DNA from 2 places in the Photorhabdus viridis genome. Region 2 is predicted to be linked to the other one. Evidence: predicted binding sites of a transcription regulator. Region 2 holds the regulator's gene; the other holds the start of a gene.
What was found. Region 2 encodes Fur, which represses iron uptake genes when iron is present. Its sites were predicted from a motif close to ATAATAATGAGAACNACTATCAA; they were not measured.

Region 1: ABR397_RS15885 (siderophore-interacting protein) is a predicted target of Fur. The motif match lies at 4,835-4,857, and genes of this name have one in related genera.

The regions. Positions count from the first base shown of each region.
Region 1 covers NZ_JBEJZY010000036.1:45,959-53,318, forward strand. Annotated here, with positions in the region: gene ABR397_RS15860 (aminotransferase-like domain-containing protein) at 1-887, opposite strand, end outside; gene ABR397_RS15865 (cytochrome ubiquinol oxidase subunit I) at 1,019-2,356, shown strand; gene cydB (cytochrome d ubiquinol oxidase subunit II) at 2,346-3,353, shown strand; gene ABR397_RS15875 (DUF2474 domain-containing protein) at 3,334-3,492, shown strand; gene ABR397_RS15880 (histidine kinase) at 3,740-4,789, shown strand; gene ABR397_RS15885 (siderophore-interacting protein) at 4,928-5,764, shown strand; gene ABR397_RS15890 (helix-turn-helix transcriptional regulator) at 5,916-6,131, opposite strand; partial or broken gene ABR397_RS15895 (RNA-guided endonuclease TnpB family protein) at 6,471-6,967, opposite strand.
Region 2 covers NZ_JBEJZY010000010.1:75,904-83,577, reverse strand. Annotated here, with positions in the region: gene ABR397_RS06060 (type I secretion system permease/ATPase) at 1-497, shown strand, start outside; gene ABR397_RS06055 (GlxA family transcriptional regulator) at 684-1,652, shown strand; gene ybfE (LexA regulated protein) at 1,792-2,079, shown strand; gene fldA (flavodoxin FldA) at 2,252-2,782, shown strand; gene fur (ferric iron uptake transcriptional regulator) at 3,136-3,582, shown strand; partial or broken gene ABR397_RS06035 (chitobiase/beta-hexosaminidase C-terminal domain-containing protein) at 3,659-4,000, opposite strand; partial or broken gene ABR397_RS06030 (multinuclear nonheme iron-dependent oxidase) at 4,349-4,744, shown strand; gene ABR397_RS06025 (hypothetical protein) at 4,719-5,225, shown strand; gene ABR397_RS06020 (MATE family efflux transporter) at 5,194-6,423, shown strand; gene ABR397_RS06015 (GNAT family N-acetyltransferase) at 6,384-6,899, shown strand; gene ABR397_RS06010 (beta-N-acetylhexosaminidase) at 7,011-7,674, opposite strand, start outside.

The sequences.
Region 1 (7,360 bases), on a different contig from region 2:
GCCGGTACAGGCCGTTGCTGATCGAAGTAGAGTTCACCATACACATCATCTTCAATCAGTACCACTTGGTTACTGCTAAGGATATTCACCAACCGTGATTTATTTTCGGCGGACATCGTTCCGCCTAATGGATTCTGGAAGTGAGTCATTAACCAGCAGGCTTTTACCGGATATTTTTGCAGCACCTCCTCCAACGCATCTAAATCAATACCGTTTTGCGGATCGGTTTTTATTGCCACCGCTTTTAAGCGTAAACGCTCAATTGCCTGCAAAGCACCATAGAAAGCCGGCGATTCAATAACCACCCAATCACCCGGCTCAGTCACTGACTGCAAACTGAAACTCAATGATTCCATCGCACCGGCGGTAATCACAATTTCATCAGGAGAAACATGAATACCATGCATCGCATAGCGGCGCGATATGTTACGGCGTAACTTATCGTTACCCGGAGGTAAGTTGGCTAAAGCGCTGTGTGGCGCTATTCGCCTGGCGACTGCCGCTAACGCTTTGGTAAGTTTAGGCTGAATCAATAAGGATGGATCCGGGAATGCTGAACCAAAAGGAATAATCGAAGGATCTTTGCACGCTTGTAATACATCAAAAATAGAAGCGCTTATTTCCACGCTTTCGCTCAGATGTAATCGCTTTCCCCCTTTCGCCGCCGCAAATGGTTGTAAACGCTTGGTGACATAATAACCAGACTGAGGCCGGGAAGTGATCCATCCCTGACTTTCCAATAACTGATACGACTGAACAACTGTCATCAAACTCAAACCCGATAATTTCACTGACTCTCTCAAAGAAGGTAGTCTATCTCCTACCAGCCAGGTACCATCTTCAATATGTTGCAGAATTTGCTTGGCAAATTGTTCATAACGCTTCATAAGTTCAGACCTCCGTGAAAACTGTTATAGTCAATATACAGAAAATTGTCACTATTATAGTTATTTTTTTCATGCTCTACTTACCCACACACATTTCCTGCCTTTGTTCAAACTAAAAATAAGAGGTCACTATGTTTGGCTTAAGTGCTCTGGAACTGGCTAGAATTCAGTTCGCTTTTACTGTCTCCTTTCACATTATCTTTCCAGCAATCACGATTGGGCTGGCAAGTTTTTTAGCGGTACTGGAAGGATTATGGCTGAAAACCCGTCATACCGATTACAAAGAGTTATATCACTTCTGGTCGAAAATTTTTGCAGTTAACTTCGGCATGGGCGTGGTTTCCGGCCTGGTTATGGCTTATCAGTTCGGCACCAACTGGAGTTTTTTCTCCGAGTTTGCCGGTTCGATCACCGGCTCCTTGCTGACTTACGAAGTGCTGACCGCGTTCTTTCTTGAAGCGGGCTTTCTTGGCGTGATGTTATTTGGCTGGAGCCGTGTGGGTGAAAAGTTACATTTTTTCGCCACCTGTATGGTTGCGCTGGGTACTCTGATATCCACCTTTTGGATATTGGCCTCAAATAGCTGGATGCAAACCCCACAAGGCCATGAAATTATCAATAATCAGGTCGTTCCCATCGACTGGCTGGCAGTTATATTTAATCCCTCCTTTCCATACCGCCTGGCTCATATGTGTACTGCGGCATTCCTTGCCTCAGCATTCTTTGTTGCAGCTTCAGCGGCATGGCATTTATTAAAAGGCAATGACTCGACAGCAATGAAAAAAATGCTATCCATGTCGATGTGGATGATCCTGATTATTGCGCCTTTACAGGCGTTGATTGGTGATGCCCACGGTCTTAACACACTCAAGCATCAACCCGCCAAAATCGCGGCAATGGAAGGCCATTGGGAAAATCGTCCCGGCGAAGCAACTCCGCTAATCCTGTTTGGTATTCCTGATATGGAACGGGAAGAGACGCGTTATGCCGTGGAGATTCCTTATCTCGCCAGTCTAATTTTGACGCACAGCATCGATAAACAGGTTCCTGCTCTTAAAGAGTTTCCACCGGAAGATAGACCAAATGCCCTGATGGTTTTCTGGTCATTCCGAGTGATGGTTGGCTTGGGTATGCTGATGATAATTGCCGGCTGCTGGGGACTCTGGCTACGCTATAAGCAACAGCTTTACCAATCAAAACCCTTCCTGCGTTTTATGTTCTTGATGGCGCCTTCCGGCCTGATCGCCATTCTTGCCGGCTGGTTTACCACCGAGATAGGCCGTCAACCGTGGGTGGTTTACGGTCTGTTACGCACCAAAGATGCTGTATCCGCACACGGTGAGATACATATGAGCCTCAGCCTGTTGCTGTTTATCGTGGTTTATGGCTCGGTATTTGGCGTGGGTTACGCCTATATGATGAAACTTATCCGTAAAGGCCCCAAAAAGGAGTTAAAAAATGGGTATTGATCTGCCGTTAATCTGGTTCATCATCATTGTATTCAGCACCATGATGTACATTGTCATGGATGGTTTTGATCTGGGGATTGGGCTGCTCTATCCCACGATTAAAAGCGACAGCGACCGTGATTTAATGATGAACAGTGTCGCCCCCGTCTGGGATGGTAACGAAACCTGGCTAGTGCTTGGAGGCGCAGGTTTATTCGGTGCCTTTCCTCTGGCTTATGCCGTTATACTTGATGCACTGACGATCCCCCTGACATTAATGTTATTTGGCCTGATATTCCGTGGCGTCGCTTTTGAGTTTCGTTTCAAATCCGCGCCTGAACATCGTCATATCTGGGACAAAGCCTTTATCGGCGGTTCTGTGATTGCCACATTCGTTCAGGGGGTGGTGGTCGGCGCCTTTATTCAGGGGTTCCCTGTTGAAAACCGGGCTTATGCGGGTGGCTATTTTGATTGGTTCTCACCTTTCCCGCTGTTCTGTGGCTTTGGGCTTGTCGTTGCTTACGCCTTGTTAGGCTGTGGCTGGCTGATTATGAAAACCGAAGGCCATCTGCAACAGACAATGTACCGTGTAGCCCGCCCACTCATTCTTCTGATGCTGGCTATCATCGTCATTATCAGTTTGTGGACACCATTAATCCATCCGGCAATTGCGGAACGTTGGTTCAGTTTACCTAATTTATGGTTCTTCCTTCCTGTACCACTGTTAGTGGCATGGTCGGGCTGGAAACTATTGCGTTCCATCAAACGCAAAACCCATTACACACCGTTTCTGTTAGCGCTATTGCTGGTTTTCCTTGGCTACAGTGGATTAGGTATCAGTATCTGGCCTAACCTGATCCCACCGGCTATCAGTTATGAAGCAGCCGCAGCACCACCACAAAGTTTAGGTTTTATGCTGGTCGGCGCTCTGCTGATCATCCCAGTGATCCTAGTTTATACCTATTGGAGCTACTACGTTTTCCGGGGGAAAGTGAACCATGAACAAGGCTACCACTGATCAAAATATCCAACGCCCTTCCGTATGGAAACGGATAGGCTGGATGGCGGGAATCTGGCTTTGCAGTGTGATGGCTCTTTTTGCTGTCTCCACACTATTTCGCCTTCTAATGACAGCAGCAGGAATGAAATTAAAGTAATTATTAACACTATTTAATAAATTGAGCTAAAGTTTTCATCAGTATTGTAGAACGGAATCTTAACCTGATGAAAACAAGTTCAAATAACTCTCTCTTCACAAACCAAAAGTTGTTTGTAATCAACTCTATTATAAATTTATTTTTACTTCTTATACTGTTATTGATCAATAAACCGTCTATTCAAGATTTAATTCTACCGTTGCTGATAATGTTAAGCATTACAAATATATATTTCCTGATAAAAGTAGTGCATAACTCTGTTCCTGTCAAAGAGTGGCAACACTCAAGATACAAAGCAGAGATTAACGCACTGAAACAAAAAAATAGCTATTTGGATTTCCTCTGTCAAAGCCATTTCAAACTACAAAACTGTAAACTTCTTCCTGAAAAACTACAGGAGATTTTTTCTCATCTCAATCGCCTGATCCCTTTCTGTGAAGCCAAAATCATCTTTTATCCATCACAACAAGAATATTGCTTCCGCAATCCCCACCAATGCCCCTATTTCGATATGCCTCTGATTATGAGATGGAATCTGAATGATAATATTGATAACTATGGGACACTCTGGATAAAAACACACAGAAATAGTGACTTAACCCCCGATGAAAAAAGCCTGGTTCAGAATGTGGTTGCCTTAATGACGAATAAACTGTTAGGGGAAAACCAAATCCAGTGCCGCCATCAAAGTATTTTAGCAGCAGAAAGGGCAGCTATTTCCCGTGAACTCCATGATTCAATTGCCCAATCGCTCTCTTTCCTTAAAATTCAGGTTAATTGCCTGTATATCAGTAGTGATAACTTATCCAAGCAAAGTTTAACTTCGCTCAATATGATTAAAGATGAGTTGAATATCGCTTACCGCCAGCTAAGAGAATTATTGGCAACTTTTAGGAACGAGCAGCCTCAATGTAATCTGCAAGAATCTTTACAGATGTTGGTTAATGAGTTTAACCACCGTCTGGGCTTCAATATTGAATTCAATTACCGTCTGACACATCAGCACATCCCTGACAGTTACTGTAAACATTTAATACAAATCATCCGGGAGTGTCTAAACAATTGCTACAAGCATTCCAATGCAAACTGGATCAGTATCCGTATCTATCCTATTGATGACAAAATCATTGCTGTTGTCAGTGACAATGGTCGGGGCATCAATCTAAATGCAATTGATAAAAACAGATTTGGACTGGCTATTATGCAAGACAGAGTCAAGCTCATCGGTGGACAATTACAGATAAAAAACCGTAAAAATGGTGGTACAGAAATAGAAATTCAATTATCACCGGACTGAAAAAGACAGATAAATCAAATTACTGGCATCAGAGCAACTTATTGAATGATAATGATTAGCATTTGTGTTAATTACTGTTACACTGCATTTTGCTTTATCAGATCATTACCTTCGATAAATTTTCCAGAGGAATTTTACGTGGCTAATAAAACAATTGAAGAGAAAAATATTTACCGCCCTGCACCACCGAGACTTGTTCAGGTAAAAAAAATTTTCGACGTCACCCCCAATATGCGCAGCATTACTTTCGAAAGTGAAAACCTGGACACTTATCCCACCGAATGCGAAGGTGGGCTGGTAAAAATATTCTTACCTCTTCCGGGACAGATCAAACCGATCTTACCCACTTTATCCCCAGAAGGCCCAATATGGCCGACAAAAGAGCTGCGCCCGGTTACCCGTGCTTACACCGTTCGGGCTCTGCGTTCCGAACAAAAAGAGATCGATATTGAGTTCGCACTGCATGACCATGGTGGTCCAGCGGTGGAATTTGCTCACAGAGCCAAAATCGGTGACTGGATCGGTATCACTAACCCTGGAGGTCCTGATCCATTACTGCCAAAAGCCAGCAACTATTATATGGCTGGCGACCCAAGTTCCCTGCCTGCAATTGCGGCGCTATTGGAAACAATAAAACCAGACGCTGCCGGGCAGGTGATTATCCGCGTCGAAAGTGAACAGGATATTCAGGAGTTGAAAAAACCAGAGGGAATAACAATCCACTGGATTACCGGCGGTGTTGAAGTGACTGACAAGATGGTATCCACGTTCAAATCCTGGTCATTACCAACAGAAGATGTCACTTTCTGGCTTGCCGGTGAAGATAAGATGGTAAAAGCGATTCGTCGCTACGTTCGCCGTGAAAAAGGTTATGAACGCCACCAGTTATATGCTATCCCTTACTGGCGACATGGCTTTAATGAGGAAGGTTATCACGAGCTGCGCCATGAAGTGATGGATAGCTTTGCGCTATGATTAGCGCATAATTTCAGCCAGTCATAATAGGCAGAAGATCACGCCGGGAAATTTTTTCAGGAATCTTGACGGTGTGATCTATATCACGAGAATGATCTACAACCATTAGGATATTAGATAGTTAATCTCAAATTTGTACCTATCAGGTCAATCAATGAAATTGTCCGGTTAAGTTTAACGCGGCCATAATGGCAACAAAAATCTCTAATTGGACTTTCCCTTTTTCAGCATTCAGTACAGTTTTTCTTGTGACGCCTAAAAGTTCAGCAACTTCAGCTTGAGTCAGATCATTGTTTAGTCGAGCTTGTTTCAAGCGTCCTCCCAATTCTTCTGCAATTGCTGAAGCTGTTCTTTCATGTGAAATCATAACATCCCCAAAATGGCACATTAAAATTATTAATAGCTATAATGGATATTTATTAGCACATTATAACATAACTGTAACATGATTTTTTAATGTCACTTTAATCGAATATTATGCGCTATTATGATTATAATGTCCTATAAATAGAACATTATAAATCATGTTGATTTGGCTTGGATTAACGGTAGGAACTGAAATAAGGAGAACATAACTCTATGATCACCCCCGTTTTTACAACACTGATTTTGATTAATAGTGGACGTAGATTTGGATAAATACCTTTGATTGCTCCATTAGCGGTGACTGCTCCCCGCCGTAAAAAACGGCGAGGCTTCCCACTTCTCAGGCCGCAACCGTTGGTGCAACGGATTTACGCAGGCCTCCATGAGCAGAGACGACGTGTCCCGCCGCCTGTCATTCAACTATCCCTTTTTGCCGGATGTTGATCGCCGCATTGATGTCACGGTCATGTTCTACCGCGCATTCAGGGCATTGCCAGTGCCGTTTATGCAGCGGCATTTCCGACATCTTGCCACCACAACAATGACACCTTCTGGAACTCGCATACCACTGATCGAGTTTCACCACATAAACGCCTTTTTGTTCCGCTTTGTATTCCAGCCTGCATCCCCAATAGCACGGACAAGTCTGTGATTTTTCATCATGTTTGCCGTTTTCAGCGTCTCCACAATGATCGCTTGGTTTTCGTCAATCAGCGTACGGGAAAGCTTATGCTGAAAATCGGCTCTGGCGTTGACTACGTGTTCATGGCACCTGGCTACCTGTAACCGCGCTTTCGCCCGGTTAGCACTTCCTTTTTCCTTTCGGGATAAGGCTTTCACCCGATACGTTGATCTGTCGTTGTGAAGACGTACATTTAAAAGAGCTTGAATCATTTCAGGATTGGAATAGTGCAAAAATGGCAACACGGTAAGGGACTTGATCATTTTTAACAAAACAGCGCTGATCCCGTTACAGCTGCACTGCACAAAGAAATTCGTGACATATATCACATTTTCAAGATTGATCGGAAATTAGCCAACCAAACAAACGAGACACCGTAAATTTTTTGTTATATTTTACTCTCTCTTAGGTCACCGATGGCATAACAGCCCAGGTTACCTGTTCAATGCAGGTTATCAATACAAGACTAACAGCAACAGACTGCTAGCAGCCTCATTGTCTTAAATGTTCTTCCTCAAGGCGGTCTCTTTAACCCCTTGATTATTAAT
Region 2 (7,674 bases):
ATATGAGTGTTGTACTCCAGGAAAGCATCCTGTTTTCTGGCAGCATCACCGATAACATTCGGCTGTGTAAGCCCAACGCAACAGACGAGGAAGTCTATCGTGCCGCTGAGTTAGCCGGGGCCATTGAATTTATTCAATCCCTTCCTCACGGTTTTGCGCATCCAGTTGGAGAAAAAGGAGCAAATCTTTCTGGTGGTCAAAGACAGAGAATCGCATTAGCGAGGGCGCTCCTGGTTAACCCAACTATTCTGATCCTTGATGAAGCCACCTCAGCATTGGACTATGAATCCGAAGCGGCAATCATGGCAAATATGGACGAAATATGCCGTAACAGAACAGTTATCAGCATTGCTCACAGACTCAATACAATTCGCCACGCGGATAAAATTTGTGTGTTAGATCAGGGACAAATTGTCGAATTTGGCTCGCATGACCAATTGCTCCAGCAAGGCAGCTTATACGCGCATCTGTGGCATCAACAAGTTGGCGAAAACTAAATAACAATTCAGCCAATCCTTAACAGAGACGGAATAAGTTTTGGCTGAAACTATTTCTTATTTTACTTATTTGTTCAAAAAAATATCTCAATGTAATTAAATTATTTAAATTGTTACAATAAGTTATTAAGATGTTAGACAATGAAATATCTTGATACATCTTAATTTTTAAGTTGGAGAATTCTTATGGACAGGAACCCAGTTTCTTTAAGCGTGTTAGTATTTTCAGGAGGATCTCTAACTTCTATTACTGGCCCAATAGAAATTTTAACCATTGCTGCTCGTTTAGCTAGCGCGCCGGAGCCAGAAATCAATATTGTCACACAGGATAATCAGGATGCTGTCGGACTGGGCGGTATTCGGCTAAAACCCAATAAACTGATAGGAGAGATTAAACAAACAGATATTATCCTGGTGGGTTCAATTGGGGTCCCTTATTGCGATTTCGATTTTTGTACCCAAGAAACCTTGGATTGGCTTCAAATGATGGAAGAAAAAAATATCCCTATCGTTTCCGTTAGTACAGGTTCTTTTGTACTGGCTAAAGCTAATTTACTCAATAACCGCAAAGCCACCACACACTGGCTATTTACCAACTTATTTAAGGACATGTTTCCGCAAGTACAATTACATTCAGAAATAAAAGTCACCAGCGATAACAACATTTTTTGTACTTCCGGCACCTATGAATACAATGATGTGATGATGCATATTATTGAACAGATATATGGTCAAAATACCAGAGAAGCCTGTAGCCAACTGATATTTGGTGATCTAAAAGGGGTCCCGCCGCATACTCTGGCAAGTTTTGTACCATACCGCCAGCATTCAGACACATTAATCCACAAACTACAGGATTGGATGCATTCTACTCCATCAGACATATTATCGGTCAGCGATTTGGCAGATAAAATTCATTTGTGTGAAAGGCAGATGAAGCGGCGCTTTAAAACAGCGACCGGCCAGACACCGATTCAATATATCCAGCAAATTCGGTTATCCCTGGCAAAATACTGCTTAGAAAAATCGAATAAGACTATAGAAGAAATCAGCCATGAAGTTGGCTATGAAGATACTCGCTACTTTAGAGAGTTATTTAAGAAATTGAATGGATTAACACCAATCGAGTACCGCAGAAAATACCAGTACCGTTAAAATCGGAACGCAATGGACATCCTTTACGAATAAACAGTGACACGGCTTTTTATCTTTGTCAGGCAGTAGCGATACACGGGAAGCTGGGGTATCATGGCGTGCTATATTTTATGGTATACGCCCTTTAGTAGTTGAATTTATGGCAAAAGAACAAATGGATCGCACTACTCTGGATTTGTTCGCAAATGAACGCAGACCGGGGCGCCCAAAAACCAACCCACTTTCCAGGGATGAACAGCTCAGAGTCAATAAACGTAACCAGCTTCGCCGTGATAAGGTGCGTGGTCTGCGTCGTGTGGAATTGAAAATAAATGCTGACGCAGTCGATGCGCTGAACTTTCTTGCGCAGCAACGCAATATCAGCCGCAGTGAACTCATTGAGCAAATTTTGCTGGCCCAGTTAGCAGAAAGTGATATCACTGCCTGATAGCATTGAAGGCACGAAATCACACAAATTTGACAGAATTGTCCTTGCTGTTTGGTCAGAATAGGATTTTATTTTTTTATTAATACAATCAGAATTTTTCTGCTGATTTTAACATTTTACACATACATCTCAAACGGAAATACACGAATAAAACAAGAGGTTATATAATTTTATGGCAATTATAGGTATATTCTTTGGTAGCGATACCGGCAACACAGAAAATATTGCCAAAAAAATCCAGAAAATTCTGGGTTCCGATGTTGCTGAAGTCCACGATATTGCCAAGAGCAGTAAAGAAGATATCGAACAGTTCGATATTCTGCTGCTCGGCATCCCCACCTGGTACTACGGAGAAGCTCAGTGTGACTGGGATGATTTCTTCCCTACTCTAGAAGAGATCGATTTTGACGGGAAGCTGGTTGCTCTTTTCGGTTGCGGCGATCAGGAAGATTACGCGGAATATTTCTGTGATGCGATGGGAACTATCCGTGACATTATTGAACCCCGTGGAGCAATTATTGTTGGTCACTGGCCAACGGCGGGTTATCACTTTGAAGAATCAAAAGGTCTGGCTGATGATGACCATTTTATTGGGCTGGCTATTGATGAAGACCGCCAACCAGAATTAACCGAAGAACGCGTTAATTCCTGGGCTAAACAGATCTACGAAGAGATGAGTCTGGCGGAAATTATTGCCGGATAGGAATTTACCCCGATAGGCGTATATTGTTGCAGACCATTCCTTATCAATAGTGAATACGCAGTAGGTGAGTAGTCATTCGCTTTGCTCACACTGTGGTATCGCTTTTGTCAACACTCTGCTCATATCCGCTCTTTTTATTACGAAAAATGGCAAAAAAACAACCTAAACATTATAAATAGTAAGGTTATTCCTGCGTTTTACAAATGATTATTCTGGCAAAATGTGTAATGATAGTTAAGGTTAACGTGGTTTTCATTTCCACTAGCCATGCCTATAATCATAATCTGATAACTAACTGGTACTTTTTGAAGTATCGCTAAGTTCACTTTACTGAGTAACAGGACTGAATCCGCATGACCGACAACAATAAGGCATTAAAAGATGCTGGACTTAAAGTAACACTTCCACGATTGAAAATACTGGAAGTGTTACAGGATCCTGAATACCACCACGTCAGTGCGGAAGATCTCTATAAGAAACTGATTGATAACGGTGAAGAGATTGGCCTCGCTACTGTCTATCGCGTGTTGAATCAGTTTGATGATGCCGGCATTGTCACCCGTCATAATTTTGAAGGTGGCAAATCGGTTTTTGAACTCACTCAACAACACCACCACGACCATTTGATCTGTCTGGATTGCGGTAAAGTCATTGAATTCAGTGACAAACAGATCGAAAAACGCCAAAAGAATATCGCTGAACGTTATGGGATTAAACTCTCAAACCACAGTCTTTATTTATATGGTCATTGCTCCGCAGGTAATTGCCGCGAAGACAGTAGTGCACATGACGAGAAGTAATTCATTCCTGAGCCGATAATTTTTTATCTACCTAGAGAGGGAAACCCGTCAGGGTTCCCCTCTTGCTATAACATTATCATGCCTTTACATGATCAATCCGGCTGTAACGTTGACCATCCGGACTAACAGAACGGATCAACACATTACCTTTCACTTTCGGACGTTTATAATTGTCATAAATCTTCCAGCTACTACCGCCATCAGTTGAATACTGAATAACCAACCCTGGCAAAGCAATATTGGCTTTCAGAACACCGCGTTTTACCTTAGCTCCGGGTACCGGTAGACGGTAAGCAATTCCTGCTCTATCCAGTTTAACAAGCTCACGCTGCCCTATCAGGTTAGCGAACCGGGTCCAATCACGATTCAGTGCATTTATATCAACTTTATTCGTTTCTCCTCCCTTATATTCCTGACCTAGAACATTCATCAGGAAGGTCATAACGAGCTATAACATGTTTTTCCCGAAAGTCAGAGCCAAATGATTATCCTATCTCAATCTATTACGGGACACAGCCTAGTACTACAGCCGTACTTACTTTTTTCAACAGAAAAGACACTCATAGAAAAGCTTAATTCATGCGGTTTCTCAGAGTTGTGAGCATCAAGGAAAATGCAACTTTCTGGTATCTACGGCTGTAGTACTAAATAAGATTTCATAATTATGCTCCACTTCCAACCAACCCTTGAATACCAAAAAATACAGCCTTTTCATCTAAGCGATCCGTAAAATCAGTGAGATAGGCTACAGAACCAACATTGTTCAAAAAGAAAACAAAATTTAGAAAACTTCCCTTCAATACTTGATGAAAACGCTAGGCTACAACCAGATTTCTTTAAAGAAATGACAAAAAAATGCGGCAATGGACTTTTGTTTGATATATCAAATGCTGTAATTGCACAAGAAAACACGGGAACCCCATTTAAAGAATGGCTTGATATAGAAATAAACCATCTTCACATTGGTGGTTATGCAGAAACATCATTACGTCCTGGTTTCTTAGTTGACACTCATGCACATAGAATATCTAATCTTTCATTAGAGTATTTTAATAAATTAGAAACAGAGAGTAAGGGCAACCTTACATCACTATCTGTTGAAAGAGATGATAATTTTGTATTAGGAGACTGGATTAATGACATCGAATTATGCAGACAATAGAAATTGTTACTCTTATGTTGTAACTGGAGAGTCCGCATCAGAACTACCAAAAAACAAATCAGACTCTCTATCTAAACTCATGATCTATAATATAACTAGTATATTAAACAATCCTCTGAGCAGATCTAAAGCTGAAGTTTCTTTTGAAGAAGCAGAGGAATTTATACGTTGGGCAAACAAGAGGAAATATCATCTCGACTGGAGAATATTTTCATACTTTTTATCTTTCAGACATGAAAATAAAAAAAACCTTACAGATGAAATGATTAATGATTTATTAATCTTCTCAGCAAGCCAATGGACTTATTTTGATAAAAGCGACAAAGAAGAGGTAATAATATACTCCAAAATTAAAGAAGGATATAAGTTTATAGCAAAAAAGTCAAAAAAAGCGTCAATTGCGAGAAAATTATACATAGCCAAGATTGATATTATGGATGATGGATCTCATGATAGAAGAAAAGAAATTATATATATTTGACAAGGGTATTATATTGCCATCGATAACAATGTTTAAGAGTAGAATGCTAAACATGGCAATGCAACTCATTATTACCGCACTAATATATCAATTGTCTGCAAACAATGCTGGATTTTTTTTACTATCATCACAGTTGGTTCAGATATTTGTTGTTGCCTCATGTACCTTTTTCATAGGCATTAATATAAAATCAGACATTAAAAATAAAAACTACACTTACGAAAACTACACTTGGCTTTTAATAACAGCGACGATAATAGGTTTATTAATAACTCTAATATCTGGGATATCAATACATTATTACAGTGACCATGCAGTAACAAAAAGAACAGCATTGATACTATCAATCGGCATTATACCATTATGTATATATTCTGTTAACTGTGCAATTCTAGAGTCTACAAAACAAGAAAGGTACATGGTAAAAGTCAACTTATTCAGTATATTAACAAATTTATTCGCCTTGATTGCATTATACTTATTTACTGGTGATTTAATATTTTCTATTGCTCTTGCTATCAGTATTTCAAGAGTATATATGGCCATCTCATCTTCAATCCCATTAATAAAATTTATAAAATGGAAAAAAGTTGACTTGCCTTACATTAAGGATATTGTGAATATAGGAATAAACGAAGCTTTGACATCTACATCATTAGTAATATTGATGTCTATTTTAATAAGGTTTGTCTCAACATTAATTTCAAACATAGAATTATCAAAATTATTTGTTTACATGGGGATTATGAATTACCTATTTGTCACGGGCTTTTCTGCTGTTATTTCATTGGCTTCAAATTACAGAAATGGTGAGAACAATTTTTTAAATATCGCGATAGGTACCAACTTATTTTACCTTATTATCTTTTCAGCCACCTCACCATTAATTAGTTTGATGGTATTCAACACGCTAACAGAAACAATAAACATAATAACTTGTGCATTAGTTATATTCTTTGACTTGACTTCTGTATCTATTATTAACAGAATAAGGAGCAAATCACCAAACTCAAAATCTGTATATCTTAAAGTAATTCCTATTATTACCGTTCTTGTGGTCACCTCTACATTAATTAGTCCAACATCATTCGAGATCTTATTGACTTTTGTATGCAGTAATATATTATATACGCTAATTTCATTAATATGGTATCTGCTATGGAAAAAGAAATCTTTGTTTTTAGAGAAGTTAACGTAGAAGACGCAAATAATCTCATTGTTTTTTTTAACGATTTGGATAACACATCGGAATTTATGTTGCTTGAGCCGGAAGAAAGAAAAATAAGTATTGAAGAACAGGCAGATATAATAAAAGGATTCGGAAAAGACAGGCAAATGTTAATATGTGAAGATAGCAAAAACATTGTTGGATTTATTGTTGTATCTAGAGGGGTGTTCAATAGAAACAGGCATCTGGGTTCTATTGCTCTTGGCGTAAAAAAAGAATATAGAAATAAAGGCATAGCGAGGACCCTACTCGACAAAGCACAAGATTGGTCACGGAAAAATGGAGTTAATAGACTTGAGTTAACCGTTGCAATAAAAAATACATTGGCAATAAAGCTGTATTTGTCATCAGGTTTTATTTTTTCTGGCATCAGAACTAGCTCACTATTTATAAATGGTGAACTGACAGATGAATACTATATGACTAAAGGACTATCTGAACAGTGAGAAATTCCTGTGTAAATAGTATTTTCAAATCGTCGGGGGACGCCTACATTCGATGGGAGTCAACAGCGTTCTGAAAGGAACCCTAATGGGTTCCTTTTTGATGAGACAAAATCATGCCCTTACATGATCAATCCGGCTGTAACGTTGACCATCCGGACTAATAGAACGGATCAACACATTACCTTTCACTTTCGGACGTTTATAATTGTCATAAATCTTCCAGCTACTACCGCCATCAGTTGAATACTGAATAACCAACCCTGGCAAAGCAATATTGGCTTTCAGAACACCGCGTTTTACCTTAGCTCCGGGTACCGGTAGACGGTAAGCAATTCCTGCTCTATCCAGTTTGACAAGCTCACGCTGCCCTATCAGGTTAGCGAACCGGATCCAGTCACGATTCAGTGCATCTATATCAACTTTATTCGTTTCTCCTCCCTTATATTCCTGGCCTGGAACATAATCCTGCTCCCAACCAGCCCGGTGCCATGCTCGTTCTGCCAACGGTAATAAGCGAGGATAAAGCATATATTCCATCTGCTCATCAGTACGGACGGTTTCACTCCATACTTGCCCTGACAGCCCATAAGCGCCCGGCCACGGTTTGTCACTTTTCGCACGGAATGCATTACCATCACGGTCAACAGACGTTTCCGCATTTTGCGGCATATTATTTGGCGCAAAACTAAAGATCTTGGCTTCATCATTAAAACGGGTTGCCCAATAATATCCACGTTCCTGCGGATGAACTTCATATGGCATATCCAAATAAACA